DNA from 3 places in the Vibrio sp. F13 genome. Region 1 is predicted to be linked to each of the others. Evidence: riboswitches for the same ligand, from Rfam matches in the RefSeq annotation. Region 1 holds a riboswitch; each other region holds the start of a gene.
What was found. A riboswitch is a leader RNA that binds a small molecule or an ion and turns the genes downstream of it on or off. The one in region 1 is predicted to bind thiamine pyrophosphate.
Positions count from the first base shown of each region.

Region 2: another riboswitch for thiamine pyrophosphate. It lies ahead of thiB (thiamine ABC transporter substrate binding subunit); the one in region 1 lies ahead of thiC (phosphomethylpyrimidine synthase ThiC).
Region 3: another riboswitch for thiamine pyrophosphate. It lies ahead of thiD (bifunctional hydroxymethylpyrimidine kinase/phosphomethylpyrimidine kinase); the one in region 1 lies ahead of thiC (phosphomethylpyrimidine synthase ThiC).

Region 1 covers NZ_CP170175.1:1,801,228-1,809,416, reverse strand. Annotated here, with positions in the region: gene thiS (sulfur carrier protein ThiS) at 1-130, opposite strand, end outside; gene LMH68_RS08275 (HesA/MoeB/ThiF family protein) at 127-909, opposite strand; gene LMH68_RS08270 (thiamine phosphate synthase) at 899-2,191, opposite strand; gene thiC (phosphomethylpyrimidine synthase ThiC) at 2,191-4,140, opposite strand; TPP riboswitch at 4,271-4,369, opposite strand; gene crcB (fluoride efflux transporter CrcB) at 4,432-4,815, opposite strand; gene LMH68_RS08255 (multicopper oxidase family protein) at 4,916-6,298, opposite strand; partial or broken gene LMH68_RS08250 (IS630 family transposase) at 6,470-7,504, opposite strand; tRNA gene LMH68_RS08245 (tRNA-Trp) at 7,731-7,807, opposite strand; tRNA gene LMH68_RS08240 (tRNA-Asp) at 7,867-7,943, opposite strand; rRNA gene rrf (5S ribosomal RNA) at 7,987-8,102, opposite strand.
Region 2 covers NZ_CP170175.1:2,122,136-2,130,324, reverse strand. Annotated here, with positions in the region: gene thiP (thiamine/thiamine pyrophosphate ABC transporter permease ThiP) at 1-280, opposite strand, end outside; gene thiB (thiamine ABC transporter substrate binding subunit) at 372-1,364, opposite strand; TPP riboswitch at 1,418-1,537, opposite strand; gene LMH68_RS09820 (flavin prenyltransferase UbiX) at 1,581-2,204, opposite strand; gene mpl (UDP-N-acetylmuramate:L-alanyl-gamma-D-glutamyl-meso-diaminopimelate ligase) at 2,243-3,601, opposite strand; gene fbp (class 1 fructose-bisphosphatase) at 3,872-4,882, shown strand; gene LMH68_RS09805 (gamma-glutamylcyclotransferase) at 4,970-5,326, opposite strand; gene LMH68_RS09800 (translocation/assembly module TamB domain-containing protein) at 5,345-8,189, opposite strand, start outside.
Region 3 covers NZ_CP170176.1:1,691,280-1,699,468, forward strand. Annotated here, with positions in the region: gene LMH68_RS22330 (ABC transporter substrate-binding protein) at 1-730, opposite strand, end outside; partial or broken gene LMH68_RS22335 (ABC transporter permease) at 851-1,585, opposite strand; gene LMH68_RS22340 (ABC transporter ATP-binding protein) at 1,659-2,417, opposite strand; gene thiD (bifunctional hydroxymethylpyrimidine kinase/phosphomethylpyrimidine kinase) at 2,407-3,300, opposite strand; TPP riboswitch at 3,396-3,507, opposite strand; gene LMH68_RS22350 (DMT family transporter) at 3,606-4,523, opposite strand; gene LMH68_RS22355 (helix-turn-helix domain-containing protein) at 4,601-5,341, opposite strand; gene LMH68_RS22360 (DUF2999 family protein) at 5,587-5,838, opposite strand; gene LMH68_RS22365 (YdcF family protein) at 5,969-7,066, opposite strand; gene LMH68_RS22370 (glutathione S-transferase family protein) at 7,563-8,189, shown strand, end outside.

The DNA of each region.
Region 1 (8,189 bases):
CAACCGCATTATTGATAGCAAAGACACAACCCAGATCGGGTAGTGAAAGCGCTTGGATGATATCCGCTAGAGACGACGATTGTGCAACCTGTTCTGGTTGCTCATTGATAGAGATCGTTATGTTGCTCATTGGGTTTCTTCTTCTAAATAGTTAACTGTAGATGTGCAGCAAACGGGGCATTCACTATCTTGAGTGACACTTAAGTTTTGCCAGTTCATCGTCTGACCATCAAACAGTTTGAGCTGATGTGTTGCAACCTGGAACTCGCCAGTGCTAATACGTTGAATCGCTGCCAGTGCTTGGAGGTTGCCTATGGTGCCAACAACTGGGCCGATGATGCCGCTATCGCTACAACGTGTCGTTTGTGGATGATGACTGAACGGGAACAAACAGTGATAGCACCCTTTCTGCATCTGATAATCAAAGACAATAAACTGACCTTTCCATCCGATCGCAGAACCAGAAACCAAAGGTGTCTTGCTACCAAAACATGCTTGGTTAACCTGCTGACGTGACTCAAAGTTGTCAGTACAATCCAACACCAAATCAGCGAGCATCACCTCAAGCTCAAGCTGGCTCTGAGTCATTCGCCTATTGATGGTTCTCACTTGGTTTCGACCATTAAGCTCAGTCAGTTTTTGCTTCAGAGCTTCGACCTTAGGCGAACCTAACTGGCTTTCCTTGAACGCAACTTGTCGTTGAAGGTTAGACGAATCCACACAATCATCATCAACTAATACGATTTTCCCGATACCGGAAGCCGCAAGATAGAGAGCCGCAGCATTGCCTAAGCCACCACAACCGATGACCAATACATGGCTATCTAATAGATTGCGTTGCCCTTGCTCACCCACTTCAGGAAGTGCGAGTTGTCGTTGATAACGAATGAATTCGAAATCATTCAGCATGACTTAGCTCCTGAGTTACCTCTTTAGCAGCACCTGAAGAACGGTCAGCCATTAATGCTTCGAAGAACTCAATCACTTGTTTTGGGTCTTCGGCTAACGTAATCGCACGTACAACAGCAAGGCTCGATACCCCACAACTCCACACCTGTGCGGCCGTCGACTGGTCAATTCCACCAATCGCAACTGTCGGATAACCGGTGAGTTCTTCTGTGTATGGGATAGTATCAATCAGCTGCTGATAGATAGATAAACGCACAAGTCCTTGAGGCTTCGATGGCATCTGCTTAGTGGTGGTTGGGAATATATGCCCCAGCGCAATATAGCTTGGGTTGATTTGCACAATGCGTAGCAACTCGTAATAACCATGAGTCGATAGACCGATCTTAATACCAGCTTGGCTCAGTTGAGATAGGTTGGATTCTTCGATGTCCTCTTGCCCCAAATGAACACCAAAAGCATCATGCTTAAGTGCCAATTGCCAATAGTCATTGATAAAAACCTGAGCGTTGTGCTCTCTACCGAGTTCGATAGATCGCGCGATTTGTTGTTCTAAATCTGCTTGCTGTGGGTTCTTAATACGCAGTTGAACTGTGTTAATTCCAAGCTTGAGCAGCCTTTCGATCCACTCAACATCATCAACCACTGGGTATAGTCCTAGGCTACTCTTACTCAATTCCGGGAACGACAGTGATGTTCCTTGGTGCGCCCAACCAACACTAATATCCAGTCGCTCATCTTCGAGAACGGGAATAGGAAAGTTTTGATAGTTTGCTGGCCATGTTCCACGTGAAACACTAGATGCTGCGCGAGCTAAAACCAGTGCATCTTCTAATGGGAATTCCAACGCCAACAAAGTAAGTAACCAAGCAAAGTGGCCACGACTATCTAACTCCTGATGAGCTGGAGTTTCACTCTTGATAGCACGATTAGAATCTAGCTGTGACCAGATATCCAATGCAGCTGAGTCATCTAAGACACCGATATAGATGGTATTCGGAGTTTGTGCCAAGGCATCGCGGACACCAGCTAGCGCCACTGAATGACTGTAATAAACGATATGATCAAGCTCACTTGAGCGACACTCCGCCAATGAATCAACATCATGAGCAAAACCAATAGATAACGCTTGCTGAGCATCAACGATAGAGAAGCATTGAGTTGGGCTTACACCCAACTCAACTGCATCGGTTGCCAAGCCTTGTCGCTTAGCAACCAATAGACAGCTTTGCACCTCTCCCGTTAGCTCAATATTTTGAGATGGGATAAGAATCTTCACTGTCATTATTCCTCTAATTGAGCTTTTTTTGCGCCTACTGCTGGGTGATAAAGTTCAGAGCCAGTATCACGGAACTCTTGTGATTTCTGACGCATCCCTTCCAACGGATTATCAAGCATCTTAATCTCGATAGCCTGATCAGCAGCCACTTGTTCAGTGTCTTTCGCGTACTCTCGAACTTCTTGAGAGATCTTCATTGAACAGAATTTAGGTCCACACATAGAGCAGAAGTGAGCAACCTTGCCCGATTCTTGTGGCAGGGTTTCATCGTGGAAAGAACGGGCTGTTTCTGGATCTAAAGCTAGATTAAATTGGTCTTCCCAACGGAATTCAAAACGAGCTTTAGATAATGCATTATCTCGGATTTGTGCGCCCGGATGCCCTTTTGCCAAGTCTGCTGCATGTGCTGCCAGCTTGTAAGTAATCAAGCCAGTCTTCACATCTTCTTTATTTGGTAAGCCCAAATGCTCTTTAGGTGTTACATAACAAAGCATCGCACAGCCGTACCAACCAATCATCGCCGCGCCAATACCAGAGGTAATGTGGTCATAACCCGGTGCAATATCAGTGGTCAGCGGGCCTAACGTATAGAAAGGCGCTTCATGGCAGTGCTCTAACTGCTCATCCATGTTCTCTTTAATAAGATGCATAGGTACATGTCCAGGACCTTCAATGATCACCTGAACATCGTATTCCCAAGCCACTTTAGTTAACTCACCTAGAGTACGTAACTCCGAGAACTGAGCCTCATCATTGGCATCTGCAATAGAGCCAGGACGTAGGCCGTCACCTAGTGACAAAGCCACATCGTACTTCGCACAGATCTCACAGATCTCGCGGAAGTGTGTGTATAGGAAGCTTTCTTGGTGATGTGCAAGACACCATTTCGCGATAATAGAGCCACCACGAGAAACAATACCTGTCACACGCTTAGCCGTCATAGGAACATAACGAAGAAGCAAACCAGCATGGATAGTGAAGTAATCAACGCCCTGCTCCGCTTGTTCAATCAAAGTATCGCGCATCACTTCCCAGTTAAGGTCTTCGGCTACGCCATTCACTTTCTCAAGCGCCTGATACATAGGAACCGTACCAATCGGCACTGGGCTATTACGTAGGATCCATTCACGAGTCTCGTGGATATTACGGCCAGTAGAAAGATCCATTACGGTATCGCCGCCCCAGCGAGTCGACCATACTAGCTTCTCAACTTCTTCTTCAATCGAAGAGCTTACAGAAGAGTTACCGATATTGGCGTTCACTTTCACTAAGAAGTTTCGGCCAATAATCATAGGTTCTGATTCTGGGTGGTTGATGTTTGAAGGGATGATAGCTCGGCCTTCAGCGACCTCTTTACGCACGAACTCAGGGGTAATTTCTTTTGGCAGGTTTGCGCCAAAGTTATGGCCTGGGTGTTGGTGATTAAGCTGTTCATCAGCGAACTTCTGACGCCCCATGTTCTCACGTATCGCAATGTACTCCATCTCAGGAGTGATAATTCCCTGACGAGCATAATGCAGTTGAGTTACACATTGGTCGCCAGTAGCGCGACGAATTCGAGGCAGGTTTCCGTAACGAAGGTCGTCTAGGGTTTCATCTTCTAAACGTTCTTTGGTGTAAACAGAGCTTACATCATCGAGCAATTCCGTATCACCACGCTCTTCAATCCATTGCTCTCGCAACTTAGGAAGGCCACTATAAAGGTCTATTTCATGCGTAGGATCGGTATAAACACCTGAGGTGTCGTAGACATGAATTGGCTCATTAGGTTCGAATACAGGCTCTTTTTTGCTGCCACCAACAAGGCTATCTGCGAGGGATATTTCTCGGACAGGGACTTGAATGTCCGCTCGAGACCCTTGGATGTAAGCTTTTTTTGAGTTTGGATAAGGTTGTACAGATAAAGAATCAATAAAATTCTTCGCTTCCAGTCTTGCTTGTTTACGACTCGACATAGCATTTTTCCTTGGCTTTTAGCCATTATTTATAGGGATAAAAATGCTTGACGGATAAGATGCTACAAGAGGGATCACAGCAAGAAAATGCAGTTGTGATCTGGAGATAGATCTCTAGAAGGATTCTAGTTAGATATCTACTCTTGTTCCCTTCGCAGGTATTAGCCTGATCAGGTTCAACGGATCCCGAGTTAACGGTCTCAGCCATATGGCACTCCGACAAGTACGATCGAGTATATAAAAACGGCTTGGATAAACCAAGCCGAGTTGTTAACAAATCGTAAGAAAGTTTTAAGACTTTATCAGAAGTTGGAAGCCGATCCATGCGGCTGAAATACTGAGAACCACATTGAGCAGTACATTGAGCCCCATCTTGAAGAACGCACCCTGCTGCATAAGAAGCACGTTATCCATCGAAAACGTAGAAAATGTCGTCAGGGCTCCAAGGAAACCAAGACCGATAATTTGTCTCCACGGCTCCGTCGCAACCATCTCATTTTCAAACGCGGCGATGAGCAATCCCATAATCAAAGAGCCAATTACGTTAACAGTCAGCGTACCGTAAGGAAAACCACGCCCTAACATCACAACGCATAACTCTGAAATCAAGTAACGTGAACAAGCACCAAACGCGCCACCGATGGCGATAAAACCTAGAATAGATAACTGACCCATGAATCCTCCCAAACAATAATCCCTATATTCTAGCTTTAACGCCGATAAAAGCGAGGGTAGAAACTAAGAATGCATGCGCAAATATTAAACGTTACAGGTGTCACTTAACTTCAATATATCCCATCAAACCCGTTTTCATGTGTTCTATAACATGACAATGATACATCCAGCGGCCAGGGTTGTCGGCTACAAATGCAGCTTTAGCTCGGCCATTTTTTCCAAGTAACACTGTATCAGTATGGAAAGGTTCTTCAACTTTCTTCCCATCAAGTTCCAATACAGTGAATGTATGGCCGTGAATGTGAATCGGGTGATGATATTGAGTGACGTTCTTAAGATCGAATATATAGGTTTTTCCCAGCTCTAAAGTCGCCAACGGTTCAGGGATATTATCTTTACTCATCCCCTCCCATGCTCGTTTATTAGTTAGCCAAAACTTAGGCATAGATTTTCCATCTTTAGATACTGGAGAAACCGCCCCTTCCCATTCAAATAAAAAGTCGATTTCTTCTGCATTAGCCAAATCTAAATTGGGCACAGGATTAAGGGGTAAAGAAGGCAGAGAGCGATTCTCAACAAGGGTTGAATCTACAACCTCGAACTCACACAAAGAGAAAGGAAAGCGTCCTTTCATTTGAAGGACGCTCACTCGCCCACCTGCTTTGGGTGCTACCAATCCAATATCCACTCGCATCCCTGGGCCAATTTTATGTTGAGTCAGTTTACAAGGCGTTTTTACAGGGTTACCATCAATGGCAATCACCCATGCCTCAGCCCCTTCGACAGCAATAGGATAAGTGATCGTATTATCGACATTAGCGATACGTAGCCTAGTCGTTGCATGTTGTTTTAACTGATAGACAGGCTCATGTATTCCATTAACGCTACTCCACTCTCCTGGAGTGCCCATACGAGCACTGAGTCTTGGAATCATTAAGTCTTTCCATTGACCTTGCTTATCGATATGCCAATGTTTAAGCATCAGTGCGTGCTCTTCATCAAACTGCACTGGAATGCTCTCGTCTACGATAATTAGACCAACCAAGCCCATACCAAGCTGCTTAACGCTGTTCATATGTGGGTGATACCAAAACGTGCCAGCATCTGGTGGCGTAAATTCATAAATGAATGTTTCACCTGGCATGATCAGTGGTTGGCTCAAGAAGGGAACCCCATCCATTTCGATAGGAATCCTTAAACCATGCCAATGAATAGTTGTCGGTTCTGATAGCTTGTTGGTAAAACGGATCGTTACCTTTTCACCTTGTCGACATCGAATCGTTGGTGCTGGAATCTGACCATTAAAGCCTAGAATATCAGTCTCAAACCCCGTCACGAGTTCAGCGGTTGAAGGCTCTGCCGTTAAGTCATAAACATACTTTCCTTGTTCATCAACCGACCGTTTCATTGAGCAAGCGGGCAGTACAGTGAGTGCAGATATAGCGAGAGATGATTGAATAAACTTACGACGGGAGATATCCATATTTGTTGCCTTTTAGTAATAACGACTAAAATTTAACAAAATATTGAGAACAGTTCTCATAAAGAAGCGTAGTTTGTGCTGTTGGTTGTTTATAAAAGAGACTGGGATAAGTAAGCACTTACATTTCTAAGACAATATTCTATTCAAGGTAGGTAATACCAATCCGGAAAATTAACTGATCAGGTCAATCCAATCTCTTGTACACATTTTTGTGACGCGATCTTTGCACTCAAGAAATCCATTCCAAGCGCTACAGACCTTCGAAACAATATCGTTATAATCAATGAAGTTTTGGTTTGCTAGATAGTGTTGCCTTAACCAACTCCACACTTGCTCTATAGGGTTAAGCTCTGGTGAGTATGGCGGCAATTTGATAATACTGACATTATCAAATGGGTTAGCAATATCATCGGTATGCCATCCTGCGCCATCCATTATTACCACTGAATGACGGTCTTTTTCTGTGACTTTAGATATCTGCTCTAGATGGTTTATCATGATGTCTTTGTTAACCCAAGGGACGACCATTGCCTCACCAATCCCTCTCGATGGGCACACTGAGCCAAACAAATAAGCGTATTCAAATTGCTGCTGTTTTACTACGCGAGGTCTCGTTCCACGAGTAGCCCAAAGACGTGTTGTTGTGTTCTGCTGACCAAACCTAGCTTCGTCTTGAAACCAGACATCAACACTCTCTAGCCCAATATGGCCGGGGATCTTAAGGATCGTTTCGATTTGGAATTTTTTTAAAATCGTCCTGTATTTGCTGTGATTGTTTAGGGTGTTTGGAACGAGAAGTTATCCAAGAAAAACCCATGTGGTCGAGGAGATAATAGATGGAATTAGGGTGGTAGTGCTTGTCAAAGTGTTTAACGATGTAGTCATGTATATCGCTTCCAACAAGGCGGCCACCAGAAGGTGATTCAGCTTCTTTTTTTATGAAGGCACTGAGTTGAGCCCGCTGCTCATCGGTGAGGTATGCAGGCCTACCAGTCCGAGGTTTTTCTTGAAGTCCTTCTAGGCCTTCTTCAAAAAAATCCGAACCCATTTATTTACACTGGTTCGACTGACTTTGAGAGATTTTGCAATTTGTGTACGAGAGAGGCCGTCTTTAAAGTGTGCGAGAGCAAGTAAACGCATCTTCATCTGAATGGTTTTTTGCTGGCTCGCAAGCTTTTTGAAGTCAGTGTTATTAAGGCTATCCATGGCTAAATTTCACAATAATTCATCAATCTTAATTAGATCACATTTTTACTTTAATTGGTATAATTATCAATTAAAAATCGAACAAATATAAATCAAAAAGACTCTAGGATTTCTGCTTCGATGGGGATCAATATAGTCGACTTGGCTGACACTCCGGTCCTCAACGTCACTTTGAAAAAGTGACAGATACAAAAAAGCTCCAGCATTTCTGCTGGAGCTTTAAATATGGCAGGGGTGGAGAGATTCGAACTCCCAACACGCGGATTTGGAATCCGCTGCTCTGCCAATTGGAGCTACACCCCTAAAACTTTCATTACTTCAGATTCGAAAAAACCTCGCACTAGGCGAGGTTATCGAATAAGTGGCGGAGTGGACGGGACTCGAACCCGCGACCCCCGGCGTGACAGGCCGGTATTCTAACCAACTGAACTACCACTCCGCAGTGGAATACTTGTCGTCGCTGACAAGTGTTCAAATTTAAAGCCTGGCGATGTCCTACTCTCACATGGGGAAGCCCCACACTACCATCGGCGCTATTGTGTTTCACTTCTGAGTTCGGCATGGAATCAGGTGGGTCCACAATGCTATGGTCGCCAAGCAAATTTTAAAATTCGGAAAACTGTATTTAAAAGTCTCTTCAAACTCATTCAAGGTCTGGTCTTTCTTTGAGTCCACAAAACCCCTT
Region 2 (8,189 bases), 320 kb from region 1:
CTAAGGTCGACGCGAACAGCCTTAACAACAAAGCGCGTCCAAAAAATTGCCTACGACACAGCGCATGAGCAATAGGTATAGCAAAGCCAACACTCAGCACTGTTGAGAGTGTCGCTTGATAAAAGCTGAATTTCGTTACATGCCAATAGTAAGGATCGGACCATACTTGGCTGATATCAAGAGAAGGGGCATTGCTAAGCAATGCCCCAACTGCTGAAACCACGAAGGCAGTAATGAGTATCGCTACCCAAATCCCAACCTTAGGTGTTTTCTTTATCATAGATTGTTTTTTACCGTAAATGGTTCGCTCAGTTAACATCGAACAAACCTTTAAATACAGAAAGTTAGAAAGCTAATTTTTTAAAAGCAAATTAAAAAGTAAGTGCACTCTGCCATTCACGAATCCATGGCTTACGCTTCTCGGCGATCTCTTCTGAGCTAAAGCTCAGCGCTTTCTGAGGAACCGTAAGTTGCTCAAACCCTTTTGGTAACTCAACATCCGTCACTGGGTACATCCAGTTACCTGTTGGCATCGCCGTTTGGAATTCATCACTTAGGATAAACGCCATAAACTCATCAGCAAGTTTCTCGTTCTTACTGCCTTTAACCTTGGCAGCCACTTCCACTTGAGTGTAATGCCCTTCTTCAAAGCTTGCCGCTGCGTACTTAGAATCGCTCTCAGCAATAATGTGGTAAGCAGGAGACGTTGTGTAAGACAAGACTAAATCCGACTCGCCTTCTAGGAACATTGAGTAAGCTTCAGACCAGCCTTTGGTTACAGTCACTGTTTTCTGAGCAAGCTTCTTCCATGCTGCTGTCGCTTCATCACCGTATACTGATTTCATCCAAAGCATCATGCCTTGGCCTGGTGTTGATGTACGTGGATCTTGGTAGATGACCTTAAGATCATCACGCTGCTCAACCAGTTCTTTCAAGCTCTTCGGCGGGTTTTCCAGTTTCTCTTTATTGTAAACAAAAGCAAAGTAGCCAAAGTCATAGGGTACAAAAGTGCTGTCGTTCCAACCATTAGGAAGCGTTACCGATGACGTATCAACATTATGCTCAGCCAATAAGCCCGTCGCTTTCGCTTCAGCCATTAGGTTGTTGTCTAGGCCTAATACGATGTCAGCTTTGCTGTTGCCGCCTTCGAGACGCAAGCGGTTAAGAATAGACACGCCATCTTCAAGCGCGACAAAGTTCACATCACAACCACACTTCTCTTCGAATGCTTTTTCAACGGCAGGACGAGGGCCCCAATCCGCAGCAAAAGAGTCATAGGTGTATACAGTCAAAGTGTTGTCTGCAGCAAAGGCAGAAAAAGAAATAGCTGTAGTAACAGCAAGGGTAGTTAATGTGAATTTCACTGGACGCTCTCCATGGTCTGAGCGGCACAGGTTTGAGGGAGGAGAACGGTAGAGGTTGTTCCTAACTCAATTCCTACGCCAGCATTATCTGGTTCAGGTTTACGGGTCCCAAGCACCTGCTTGATCTCAGCTCGCATTCATTATTTGAATGGTTCGCTCCCCGATGAGTGTTCAGAATTGTAATTTGATTTTTAACAATAAGCTATCAAGTTTGGATCAATTACGTTGATCGTAACCCCAACGTGGCACTAAACCTTGTTCGATACCAAGGTGATCTAGAATACGCGCCACCATAAAGTCGACCAGTTCTTCAATTGACTTAGGTTGATGATAAAAACCCGGGGCTGCAGGCATGATCGTCACGCCCATGGTCGAAAGCTTATGCATGTTCTCTAGATGAAGCGTCGAAAATGGCGTCTCACGAACCACCAACAACAGCTGTCCTCGCTCTTTCATGACTACGTCTGCTGCTCGCTCAATCAGGTTATCAGACAATCCATGTGCAATCGAAGCCAAGCTTCCCGCGGAACATGGGCAAACGACCATCTGCTTCGGTGCAGCTGAACCAGAGGCAACCGGCGAGAACCAATCATCTTTGCCACACACCACCAGCTTTTCAGGGTCGCAGCCAAGATGTTTAACCAAAGCTTGTTTCGCCGCATCTGGCCCAGCAGGTAACTTAAGTTCATGCTCGGTCGCCAATACCACTCGCGCTGCCGATGAAATCAGCAAGTAGACCTGATAGTCGGCTGCCAAAAGGCATTCAAGTAAACGCAGGCCATAAGGCGCACCAGATGCGCCAGTGAAAGCAAGGGTTATCGCTTTATCGTGTTTTGTCATGTTCTCAATTACTTCAAATTATAAGGTCGTGGATGCCGTTAGCCTTTGAGTGCCAATCCATCCAACAGTTTTTGATGAATGCCACCAAAGCCACCATTACTCATTACCAAAATTTGGTCGCCAGCTTGTGCCTCTGAGACAATTTTAGCAACGAATGCATCCATGTCATCACTCACGTGTGCCGGTTGGTGACAAGCGTCTGCAACATCTTGAACTGACCAATCAATGTTATCCGGTTGGAATAAGTAGGTAGAATCCGCCTGCTTCAACGAATCAGCCAGTATTTCTTTGTGCACACCACGTTTCATGGTGGCAGAACGAGGCTCTAAAACGGCAATGATTTTCTTAGTGTCGACCTTATTACGTAATCCCCCGAGCGTAAGTTCAATCGCCGTTGGATGATGAGCAAAATCGTCATAAACAGACACACCTGCCACCTCGCCTTTAAACTCCAAACGGCGCTTAGTATTAATAAAGGTAGCTAGTGATTCACAAGCAAGGTCAGGTGTCACGCCCACATGACGTGCAGCTGCAATCGCCATCAAAGCATTATTTACGTTGTGGTCGCCCACTAAATCCCAATTTACGGTTCCAACACATTCATTTTGGAAGTAAACCTCAAATTGAGAGCCATCTTTGACCAGTTTCTTGGCATCCCAGTCGCCTTGCTCGCCACTCGATTCAGTTTCACTCCAGCAACCGCGAGCTAGAACATCTTCAATAGCGCTGTCTTGCTTAGGTGAGAAAATGCGACCATTGCTTGGCACAGTACGCACCAAATGATGAAATTGTCGCTTAATCGCTTCAAGATCGTCAAAGATGTCCGCATGATCAAACTCTAGGTTATTCATCACTAAGGTTCTTGGGTGGTAATGAACGAACTTAGATCGTTTATCGAAAAAAGCACTGTCGTATTCGTCGGCTTCTACCACGAAGAACATGCTTTCACCAAGGCGAGCAGAGATACCAAAGTTACCCAACACTCCGCCAACTAAGAAGCCCGGTGCATAGCCACAGTCTTCCAAGATCCAAGCCAACATGCTTGATGTCGTGGTCTTACCGTGCGTTCCCGATACCGCTAACACCCAACGGTCATGCAGTAAGAACTCTTGCAACCACTGAGGACCAGAGGTGTATCTAAGGTTGTTATCCAACACATACTCAACACACGGATTACCGCGGCTCATTACGTTACCGATAACCACGAGATCTGGCCTTGGTTCTAATTGGCTAGGGTCGAACCCTTCAATAATTTCAATCCCTTGTGATTCCAACAAGGTGCTCATTGGTGGGTAAACATTCGCGTCACTACCCGTAACCTTGTGACCTAATTGACGAGCCAATACCGCAGCACCACCCATGAAGGTGCCACAAATTCCTAAGATATGAATATGCATAAATTGCTTCCAAACGCTTGGCTAAATAAACAGTGCCTAATTAAAACGGCTTGCACTCATTATCATTAAATGGCGATTAAAAGCGAGCGGCAATGCAAAACAAATTGAGTCGACATAGTAAGTGAGATCTGTGTCGCTTAGTTCATTACCATTAAAAAGATCTAACCTTTAGAATTTAGGTAAGCGTCTAGATGAATAAAGCCCACTCAAGAGGCCGAATCTACAGTGCTCAAATCCCCCCTAATATTGAGAGAAGTTTAAGGAAATAACATGTCTGAGATGCGCACCCTTGGTGAGTTCATTGTTGAGAAACAGAGTGACTTCCCCCATGCAAGCGGTGATCTATCATCCCTTTTGTCGTCTATTCGACTTGCTGCAAAAATTGTTAACCGTGAGATCAACAAGGCTGGCCTAGTCGACATCACTGGCGCTGTTGGTACAGACAACGTGCAAGGTGAAGAGCAGCAAAAGCTAGACCTTTACGCGAACGACAAATTTAAAGCGGCTCTAGAAGCCCGTGACCAAGTTTGTGGTGTTGCAAGTGAAGAAGAAGACGAAGCTGTCGCCTTCAATAAAGAGCTCAACAAAAACGCAAAATACGTTGTACTGATGGATCCACTAGATGGCTCATCAAACATCGATGTAAATGTATCGGTTGGTACAATTTTCTCTATCTACCGTCGAGTATCACCGATCGGTACACCACCAACACAAGAAGATTTCTTACAGCCCGGACACAAGCAAGTAGCCGCGGGTTACGTGATTTACGGTTCTTCAACCATGCTTGTATACACAACTGGTGCTGGCGTAAATGGTTTCACCTACGATCCATCTCTGGGTACTTTCTGTCTATCTCATGAAAACATGATGATTCCAGACGAAGGCAAGATCTACTCGATCAACGAAGGTAACTACATCCGCTTCCCAACCGGTGTTAAGAAGTACATCAAGTACTGCCAAGAAAATGAGCCAAGCGACAACCGCCCTTATACATCACGTTACATCGGTTCTCTAGTATCAGATTTCCACCGTAACCTTTTGAAAGGCGGCATCTACTTGTACCCAAGCACGCAAAGTCACCCTCAAGGTAAACTGCGTCTGCTTTACGAGTGCAACCCAATTGCTTTCCTTATGGAACAAGCGGGCGGCATCGCTTCAGACGGTGCTCAACGTATCATGGATATCAAACCAACTGAGCTGCACCAACGTGTACCTTTCTTTGTTGGCTCAACAAACATGGTTCGCAAAGTAGAAGAGTTTCTTGAGCTGAACCCTGAGTAACCCTCTCATTTCATTCTCAAACTAACGCTATTAAAAAGCCAGCACCTCAGTGCTGGCTTTTTGTTGTCTCGTAAGGTGATTAACTAGTTAGGAATCATTGTTCCGCTGACACCAGTTACCCGAAAGTATTTCTTTATTAGCTGTTAGATCAAGCTGATACAAATATACCCATGCTAATCCAAATATAGTCTCTATTTGCTCGCGACGATACTCAACAGGAACATCTTCTAGCCGATCGAGCGACTCTAAAATTTCGTCGTTAATGATATAGACCTCACCAGCGACACTTTTCTTTCCCAAAATCATCGCCGGATAGGCACCTAAATCAAAAAGTGCGTATTCCTTAGGTGTATCAAACTGCCCTAATAAATCGCAGCCCTGCAAATAATGGTGATTGGACTGACCTTGCCTCAAGGTTCCATAGACAAAAACAAGATGCTGCATATGCCCTCCCATACGGCTCTACTCGAACTCAAATTGATAGAGAAGATCCACAGCACTGTCTAGGCCAGAAACAGCTTCAACATAGAGATCCTGCATCAATCTATAACGAACGGTAAACTCACCTAACGAGTTAAAGATACCCACACCATACTTCACCTGTAAGCCAGGCAGGATGTAACCACTTACCGTCACTTGAGAGTCATCGCCAGAGCCTGCAGTATCCAGTTGCAAGTCCTTTACACCAAAGGCTTCACCGATTTCACCAACAACCTTACCACTCTTCGCTAAACTCAAACCGATTAAAGTCGTTGTCATCGAACCGCTCGACTCACCGTCGATATCTTGGCCACGCAAAATATAAGACAGTGCGTTCGCTTGTGGCATCGCTGGGTCAGAATAAATCTCGATGGTAGGCTCTGTCGCAGGGCCAGTCACTCGAATACCAGCGGTCACGTCATCCTGAGTATTATCAGGATTACGAATCGCGTTGATGGCTACGTATGGCTGATCCGGTGGTCCATTCATTAGGATCTTACCCTCTTCGATCAAGAGGTCTTGCCCGAATGATTGATAAGTACCATCGACGATGTTCACTTCACCTGTAATAAATGGACCTTGGTCTTTTTGAGCCACGTTGAGCTTACCGACCAAATCACCTTCAAGACCGAAGGCAGACAGTTTAAAGTCATCACCAATGGAGATATTAATATTCGTCATCACATTGAATGGAATCGTATCTTCGTTTTCTGGCTCTAGATCTTTATTCAAAATAACCTGATCAGAAGAGACGCCAACCGCTGACGGTGGTAAATCTTCAACAACAATTCGTCCCCATGGTAATGCAATATCACCGGTGATTTTCGCCAGATCTGGTGTGACATCAATAGTCATATCAGGTACGACCTTCACCTTAACCATCGGTGGGATATCAACCATCAACTCATCAGCGAAAACTCTAACGTTCGAATGCCATGCTTTAAGATCTTGCCAATCTCCGGTTCCCTCAATATCAAGGTGACCATCAGGTGTTTCGACATTCGCATCCAGTTTTGCACTATAACCATCAAAGTCGAGGTCGATGCGGCCATCTTTCACATCAACAGGCGTAACATCGCCTTTGACTTGAATACCATCAACAGAGAATTGACCAAAGACTTGAGGGTGCATCAGAGAGCCTTTAACTTGAAGATCACTCTCAAGGTCGGCTTTCAATAAGCTGTATTCACCTAGAATTGGTTGTAAGAAATCAAGATGGAACGTGGTCAGCTTAATTGCCGCATCGACCATTTTGTCTTCGGCAAGAATATCCGGTAACGACACCGTACCAGACAGGTCACCATTGTCGGAAACATCCAGCTTAAAATCGGCATCCAATTTGTTATCTTTCAGCTGGGCATTCAATGCAATACTTTCCCAACCCAGTGTAATTAGCTCACCAACTTGTTGAACAACCTGACCTTTCGGCATATCAACACTTACCGTAACCTCAGGTTCACCTTGTTCAGACCACTTAGCATGAGCGGTCGCATTGACTAAGCCCTGCAATTGCGTCTCTTTAGGCACAAAGGCTTTAATCTGCTCGAAATCGAATTGATTGATGGCCACCTTGGCCTCACCCGATTTACCGACACGAACGTCTTCATCCAAACACACACTCGAACCAGATTGCTTCCAACAGTGCGCTTGAACATCGGCAAACTGTTTATCGACATCCGCCTTTATCGCGACAGGTTGATCTAATACCCAAGGACCTTGCTGAGTGGTTATTTTGACGCGGTCTAACGACCCATCCCAAATAATAGAAGGCTTTTGAATCAACTCTCCAGAGATGGCCAAACTTGTCGACACGATGTCGGATATCACATCAAGTGTCACTGTGTGTTTCTTCTCACCACCACTCACCGTGAGATCAATACTTTCCACGTTTTGATCTTGATAGGTTAAGTTCTTAGCTTTGAGTACAAGATCGGCTTGGGCTTCAGGTAATGGCAGAGGAACCAAAGAGCCATTAAGCGACAAGGATTCTAGTGTTGCTTCGTTATTCCAATCGACCTTATCAACATTTAAAGCAAGATCGACTTCAGGCTCTTTCGTTGGGCCACTAAGTTGGATGCTACCGATCACTCTACCTTTCAGCTCAGAACTACTTTTTGCAAGCTCAGGGAAGAAGATCTCAACGCCCATGTCCCACTGCTTATCAAGTTGCCCCTGTGCCTTAATCGAGTTAACACCATGAGCCAAACTCAAACCGCTGGTTTTCAGCTTTGGTTCACCGTTCGCGCTGCGATCCGACGCTGACAACTGACCTTCGATATCGAGAGGATATTCTCGTAAGATCCCTTCAATATCCAGTTTAGGCAATTCAATCGCCCAGCCGCCCGCTTCCGTCAACTCACCCGAGGTGACGATGCTTCCGCTAATGTTACCCTCGGCTTCTGGCCATTGCAGGCCCGGCTGAATGTCTTTAAGTGTCACGTCAGCTTGCCAGTTAACGAGACTCTTCCAGTTCGCTTTGACCACACCATTTAGTTCTCCACCCAAGGTATTCAGTTTCAAACGTTCAAGTTCAATTTGTTCCGTGGTGCCTTTGCCTTGCAGGTCTATTGTTAAGGCCGGAATTTCCTTACCATCCGCTTCGCCTTTGAGCTGCACATTAAAACCATCTAATGAGCCATCGGCTTTGAATTTCTCAATTGCAGCTTGGTAGTCACTTTTACCAGTAAGAGGCCATTGCGCTTTACCTCCATCCAAAAGAAGGTCAAATGGCAGAGTTGGCTCTAAGGGTTGAATATCCCCAGACAGTTTTGCCTCAATCAATTCAGAAAACTGAGACTCTAGGCTTAATTTGGCCACGCTACCTTGT
Region 3 (8,189 bases), on a different replicon from region 1:
TGTAAGTCGTTGCTTGTTCCAATGCTTTGTTGAACGCTTTGATCGCTTCATCATCGTGTTTCTTTGCGTTCGCAACAAAGATAAGCTCGTCGTAAGCGGGTACGCCGTGCTCTTCTGGGAAGAATGCTTTCGCTTTAAAACCTTCAAGTGCTAACTGGTTGGTTTCGAAGTTCCGTAAGCCACCCCAGATTGCGTCTACCTTGCCCGATGCCAATGAAGATGAAAGTGCCCAACCGACATTGATGGTTTGCACATCTGTAAATGCAACATTTTCTTGCGCTAACATAGTGCCGATAGTCGCTTCTTCGTTACCCGCAATCGCAATACCGATCTTCTTGCCTTTCAGATCTGCTAGCGAATCGTTCTTGCCGTTATCCAGTACCATTAGTGTGTTCAGTGGCGTCGCGATAAGGGTTGATGCACGAACTAAAGGAAGACCCGCTGCCACATCCATGGTTAAACTTGGTTGGTAAGTTACCGCTAAATCGACCTTACCTGCCGCGACCAATTTTGCTGGCGTGCTTGGGTCTGCTGGTTCTTGGATTTCAACCTCTAAGCCTTGGTCAGCAAAGTAACCACGCTCTTGAGCAATCACAATCGGGCCGTGGTTCGGGTTTACAAACCAATCCAACATCAATGTCAGTTTCTTTTGTTCAGAGCCCGCTAGAGCATGACCTGAAACTAACGAAGCAAGCAGTGCCACTGCACCTACCAATTTGGTATTTTTCATAGTTAACCTTTCCTTTTGAATATTATTATTGTGTTTATAGAGCTCATTTTTAACGAGCTATTGTTGAGATAAATAGCGTTGAGCGAAGCCTTATTAAACAAAGTGTTATTGAGCAAGCCATTACTGGTTCTCCCAAGGGATAGCTTTTTTGAGTAACTTATCTATGATGAAGTAGAGCGAGATAGACAGCACCGCCAAGATGAACAAGGCAGCAAACATCTCATCAATGATCATGCGCGCGTTGGCCTGCAGCATTAGGTAACCTAACCCTTCACTCGAACCAACCCATTCCCCGACTACGGCACCAATTGGCGCAATCACCACCGCTACACGAATGCCAGACGCTAAGGTTGGCAGTGCAGCAGGAAGTTGGATATGGCGGAGCAGTTGCCATTTCGATGCACCCATCGTTTTGGCAAGATCGAGATAGCCTGTCGGTGTATTGCGCAGACCGTCGTAACAACAAGTGGTTACTGGGAAGAAGATAATGATCGCCGCCATCACCACTTTTGAGGCGATGCCATAACCAAGCCACAGCATCAATACTGGCGCGATCGCAAATACAGGGATAGCTTGGCTGGCAATTAAGATAGGCAATAACCAACGTTTTAACGGATCAAACATCAACATCTGCAGAGCGAAAAATAGCCCCATAGACAATCCGAGTAACAAGCCAAGTAGGACCTCTTGCGCAGTCACCCATGTGTGTTTGAGTAACACATCGTAACGTTCAATCAGCTTTAAAAAGACTTCTGCAGGCGCTGGCAAAATGAAGCTCGGCATCTCGAAGACAACCACAACTAACTGCCATAAACCGAGAATCACAGCACTGCTGATAAGCAAACGAACAACAGGATTCATCTGACGAGGGCGTGCAGTGGTAGTCTGTGCGTTAGTTGAATGAGCCACAGTTTCGCTTCGCGTTAGATCATTCATAATCACGCTCCAACTGATCTAAGATCGCTTGTTGTAACTCAGCACATTCACCATCTAACACTCTTGGTGTGGCAGTGAGAGGCACAGATAAAGACTGAGCGTTCGCCGGTGTGCCTTGCAACACATACAAATTGTCCGCCAAACGCACCGCTTCTTGTGGGTCATGGGTGATCAACACAACGGTTTTATCTCTCAACAGCTCACACGCTAAGCTCTGTAGTTTGTGTCTCGTTACCGCATCCAGCGCAGAGAATGGCTCATCCATCAGCACCACTGGCTTGTCTTGCATTAAAGTTCGAGCCAAAGCGACACGTTGACGCATACCACCAGACAACTGATCCGGCATCGCATTCGCATAATCAGCCAAACCAACCGCAGCGAGCAACTCGAGTGCTTGATTGGTTTGCACTGCTTTGTCAGAAGCTGAATTTTGAAAACAATGACTCAGACATACATTGTCGATAACCGACAGCCACGGCAGTAACAAATCCTGCTGCGCCATGTAAGCGATGCGATCCGTTAAAGGCAATTCATCAGAGGTTGTCAATGTTCCCTGCCACTCCACCTTGTCGTCCAACAAGCCTGCCAGATAACGCAATACCGTGGTTTTCCCGCAGCCACTTCGACCTAGCAATACCGTCCACTTACCTGCGTTTAAGCTAAGCGACAATCCCGATAAGGTTGCGTGCTCACTGTCGTTATAACGTAAAGAGGCATTGCTGAGCTGAACACCCACCGTATTAACGGACATTCCCGTGCCCAGCGAAGAAGTGATTTACGGGCCCATGACCTTGGCCGACTTGCAACTCATCAGCATGAGCAATCGCGCGCGAAATGTATTGTTTGCCTAGCTCAACAGCCTCTGACAGCGTGTTGCCTTGCGCTAAGAAAGAAGCAATAGCAGATGAAAGCGTACAACCCGTACCGTGGGTGTTTTTGGTAGGAAAACGCTTCGCACTAATCAAAGCAGACGTGGTTGGCAGAATCAGTAAGTCGTTACTGTTCTCATCCTTCTCTAAATGACCGCCTTTGAGAAGAACGGCTTTAGCACCTAGTGCACGCAGGTCTTCAATCATATCCTGCATTTCGGCTTCGCTTTCAGGCACAGCTTTGCCTGTTAACGCCGCGCCTTCTGGCAAGTTAGGAGTAATGATGTCTGCCAGCGGAATCAGTTCTTGCTTTAGCGTCGTGATAGCTGAGTTTTCTAGAAGAAGATCGCCACTTGTCGCGACCATGACAGGGTCAATCACAAGATGCTTAGGTTGGTACTGCTTAATTTTGTCTGCGACGACTTTGATGATTTGCGAATCGGCCAACATGCCGACTTTCACAGCCACGATATTCAGATCAGTAAAAACCGCATCTAACTGACTGGCAACATGGTCGAGTGGAATAGGGAAAATGGCGGAAACGCCTTGCGTGTTCTGGGAAGTGATAGCGGTAATTACCGAACAAGCGAAACTACCTGTAGCAGACATAGCTTTAATATCAGCTTGGATACCCGCACCGCCGCCACTGTCTGAGCCTGCGATCGTCAATACAATCGGAGTGTTCGTTCGAATCGAACCATCAGCAGAGTGCTGTGAAACTGAGGTTTTTGGTGTTAAATCTTTTGAAATAGAACTGTGTGTCATTGTCGCTCCTACTATCTTACAAGACGTAGGAGAACGAACACTGATCGAAGGAGAAGTCGCATTAGGCTCATGAAAGTTTCATGGGTGCAGACGTAGATCGAGTGCTTATAGTTCCCTACGCCAGTGTTAACTGAATCAGGTTCAACGGGTCTCGACTAACGATCTCAGCAAACACCAAATAAGGTATATGCCCCCCGACTATTGATAGCGATAGTAACAGCACTCTCACAACTGAGATACTGATTTTATTCAATTATAAGAATTACGCATGAATAAATCTCAATTAGGCGTGACAAAACAAATACTTATAACGTTCCTTTAGATGGCTTCGACTGTATCAACAAGCACAGCACAATCAGAAACATACCTAGCCAACCTATAAAAGGAATCAGCTCACCGACAACGCAGACGGCAAGCACCGCTGCAACTACTGGTTCAAACAAAGTCAGTAGATTGGCACTACTCGCGGTCACATGGCGTAAACCAAAACTGAAGGCGATATAGCCCAAGCATTGTGGGATTAACGTCAGATAACTGATGACTAATACGTTAATCTGCGAGGAAAACAGGTTCTCCCCCGTAAACCAGAGTGTTGGCAGCAACAGCATCGCGCCGAGGCCAAAAATACTGCCCATCGCCGCTTGAGACTCAATGTCCTTGTCTATCAGTGCTTTTGTCGCCCAAGAATAAATGGCGTAACACAACCCAGCGAGCAAACCTAAAGCAATACCCAACAGCTTGAGATCATCACCTGACTCATTCGTAGATGAAGATTCTGAAAACACCAACAACCCAATACCCACCACACCAATCGCAAAGCTAGTGAGCCAACGTTTGTTGATATTATTCTTTTTGCTAATCAGACACTCTAACAATGCAGAAAAGAAAGGAGCAGTAGCTATCGACACCACTGTGCCCATTGCGACACCCGATAACTTCATCGAAGAGTAAAAAGCCAGAGGATAGATCGCCAAAGCCAGCGCACTCGCCGCTAACAACTTTTTGTTGAGCAAAAGCTTATCAAGTGAAGATAAGATCTTTCGATACGCCAAGACTGCTTGCATTAAGCCGCCGACGCCCATTGAAAAAGCACCAATCGCTAATGGGCTGAGATCAGGCGCAAAGCTTGCGGCGGTGCCTGTCGTGCCCCATAAAACAGAAGCAAACACGATGGCTAAAGTGCCCGTTTGGAATTCGTTAACGCGATTGATGGCAAGATTCATTTCTATTACCTAGTCTATTTTCATTTCTGAAATAGATAATAGTGAACATATACTAAGTTGAGTTTGCCAAAAGGACGCTATTCTTGTTTTGGAAGACTCTCTTTCATCGAGCCCAAAAACGCCCTTGGAGACATGCCAAAGTGCTGAGAGAAGCGTCGACTGAATGCAGACAAGTCACTATAACCCACATTTTCTGCGACCAATTGAACGGGTAAATCGGTATGGCTAAGCAAGGCTTGAGCTTTCTCCATACGATAGCGAGTGATGTACTTAAGCGCACTGATTCCAATGCACTCTTTAAAGCGCTTCTTAAATTGAGTGGGGCTCAAGCAAGCCGTTTCTGCAAGCTGAGAAATAGAGAGAGGCTGGGCGTAATTATCCGCAATGAGCCTTTGGACCGCTCGAATACGAGGGTCGATGCTCTTGCTCACTTTTTGTTGCTCTAATAACAGTGAAAACACATCCAAGATGGATGATTCAATGCCACTGTCCACTTGGTATTCCAACTGCTTTTCAACAAACAGCAAGAAGCTCATTAAGGGTGGCGTGATAGTAAACACCGAGAGCTCATGCTCTAACAAGTGCTGCGGTAACTCTGCCATATCTGCGACAATAAACCGCGCTGCTTCATCCGCCTTAAACGCATGCGCTGTGGTTACCGGAATCACCACGCATTCGCCCACGGCCACCTTGCCGACATATCCCACCATTTCAATACTAATACTCCCTTGAATAGGCAGCACGAGTTGATGGTAGCCATCATGGGCATGAGTATTAAATTGCTTGGTGTAAGATCGAATGCTTAGGCTAGATTTCATGAGCAACGCCGGAATTCAGTTTATTGAAACATGAGTGTTAAAAAGAAATTACATGATTTAAGCGAGGGAGTCACATCGGACTAGTATTTTTGTCGTATCTCTTTCTAGCCTTTCTAAGTCGGATCAAAAAAGCCGTTTAAGTATTGATACTCAAACGGCTTTTTACTCAAGTCTAATTCGCAATCTCAAGAACAGTTAACCGAATCGGCTATCACTTCCTAACAAAATCGCTCATTCAGACTCTATTATTTTTGAAGTTGCTCTTTAGCGGCTTCAACCTTAGAAAAATCTAGGCCAAGCTCTTCAACTGCTTCTTTGATTAGCGCAGGGTTTTGCATTACCTGGCCCATCAGCATTTGAAGTTTATCTTGTGGTAAGCCAAGTTGGCTGATCGTCGCCATTGCTGCAAGAGGGTTCTCGGTCAACGTCTTGAATAGCTCGCTGATCTGCTCGTCGCTAATATTGTTCTCTTTCAACATTGCTAAAATCGGGTTCATTTTTTTGCCTTTGAAACACTAAATTAAGTAGGAGCACAGCATACCATCTAGTTGTGCTCGATTGTACTAGCAAGTGAAGCTTTGGTTTAACACGAACTGTACTTTTCCCAAACGCAAAGAATGCTTGGGCTTAACGAGATTCCAATGGGTAAGAGCGGTAGCTCCACATACCATAGGTTCTCAGTGCGTCACGGTAGATGCCTAGAAGCTCACCACTGCTCGCTTTCTTAAGATCTTCTAGCGGCTTGTCTGGGTAAGAAACCGTATCGAAGGTAATGCCCTGAGGGCCCGTTTGCCAGCTAGCGATTTCAAACAGAGTTTGACCACGACGAACATGGCTTGCCGAGCTAATAATGGTCGCGTGCTTAATATCATGGCGAGCAAGTGCGTAGCTACTGAATAAGGCATTGCCTACCGTGCTGGTCGCGTAATTCTCTTCGATGATGCGATCTTTGCTTACCCCTTTCTCGATAAGCCAATCCGCCATTAACTTACCTTCAGTCTTATGATTCTTTGGCACTCCGCCCGTCAACACGATCATCGCATCAGGGTTAGCTTTCGACATTGCTAATGTGGTTTCAAGACGTTCAATCAAGATTTCATGCATAGAGCCATCAGGGTTAAGCGCGTAGCCCAAAGTGACGATGGCACCGTGATCGCTCAACAGTCCCTTATCTGCAGACTCTTTAAGAGGTGTTTCTAACACGCGGTCAACCGTTGCAAAAATACGTTTGATGTCTTCAGCCTTGCCTTTATTCAGGCTTTCCAGTTTATCCATGTGCTTGTTGGATTCACTTTCATTGCCTTCAAATCTTTGCCAAACCGCAAGATACGCATGCAAGTCGACATCGTCTGGCGCAACCGTCAGTGCTTGTTCAAACAACTCAATAGCGCGTTCTGCGTTCTTGTTGTAGATCTGAGCGTTCGCCGCCGAAATCAACAAGTCAGTACGGTAAGGTTCTAGCTGGTACGCTTCTAACAATCGGTTAGTCACAATTTCCATGTTGCTTGGCATTTTAGCCGTGAAGCCCGCGTGAGAAATTCTTGCCGGAGACTTAAACGCCTGCAACGCATCAAGAAGTAGTTGATCGACAACTTGTCGCTTAGTCACCAACTGCGCGTAATCCGCAGAAGCCTGTACAGCACCATCGTTAGCAGCAAAAGAGTAAGGTGTTGCGCCAAAAGCGAGCATGCCACCAAGAGCGAGGGCGATAATGTTCTTTTTCATGGAAAGATCCTGTGTCGTTAAGTGTTCACATCAGATTTGTTCACCAATGTAAGTCCCTAAGATTAAAAAACCGTGAACCAAACCTTACTCTCCAAGGTTTATATTCATTTGTTGCATAAGATGTGGCAGCAGATCACGATTTTGAACTTACCAATAAGCCTGTGCATCCAGATAATTCTGGTTTGAACCAGTGCTCAACGTTTTTGTTGGAATATCTGACTGCGGATTTCATACGCCCTATCCCGCCAAAAACCACCCATCACAAATCCGAACTCCGCATAAAGCAACGAATCAAAAAACCACTTTAAGCTCATTTTTTCAACAACTTAAAATCCAACACACTGAATCGCGCGATTTTACCCCTCGCTCAAATAACGAGGTCTTCAACACATAGAGTTGGAATGCGAGTCAGAAGATCTTCAAATAATTCAAAATCAACCATTGAACGATCGTTCAAGTGGTGCTTTAATAAATGACCAATACAAGGAGTTACCCCATGCTTAAGTTCTATTTTCACCAAACACCAAACCCAATGAAGATCGCTCTGTTTTTGGAAGAGACAGGCCTAGATTTTGAACTTGTTCCTGTCGATACCTTAAAGGGTGAGCAGCATTCACCGGAATATCGTTTAATCAATCCAAATGGCAAAACGCCTGCGATTGAAGATGAAGGACAACGTGTATTCGACTCTAACGCTATCCTTCTGTATCTCTCAGAGAAAACAGGCAAGCTTGGCGGTCAGCCAGAAGACAGAGCTGAACTACTCTCTTGGATGATGTTTATCGCGAGTGGCCTTGGTCCATATTCAGGCCAATCGGTACACTTCCGCCATGCTGCACCAGCAGGCTTAGACTACGCTGTGAACCGATACCTACGTGAAGCACAACGTCACTACGAAGTGTTAGAGAAGCATATGGAAGGTCGTGAATTTATCGTAGGAAATGAGTACACCATTGTCGATGTCGCTGCATGGGGTTGGATTGACAAAGCACCGGTCGTGCTTGGTGAAGAAGGCCTAGAACCTTACCCGAACTTGAAGCGTTGGTTTAACGCAATCAACACTCGCCCTGCTGCACTGCGTGCTCGCGAAATCGGCAAAGGCATTGAGTTTAAAACCGAACGT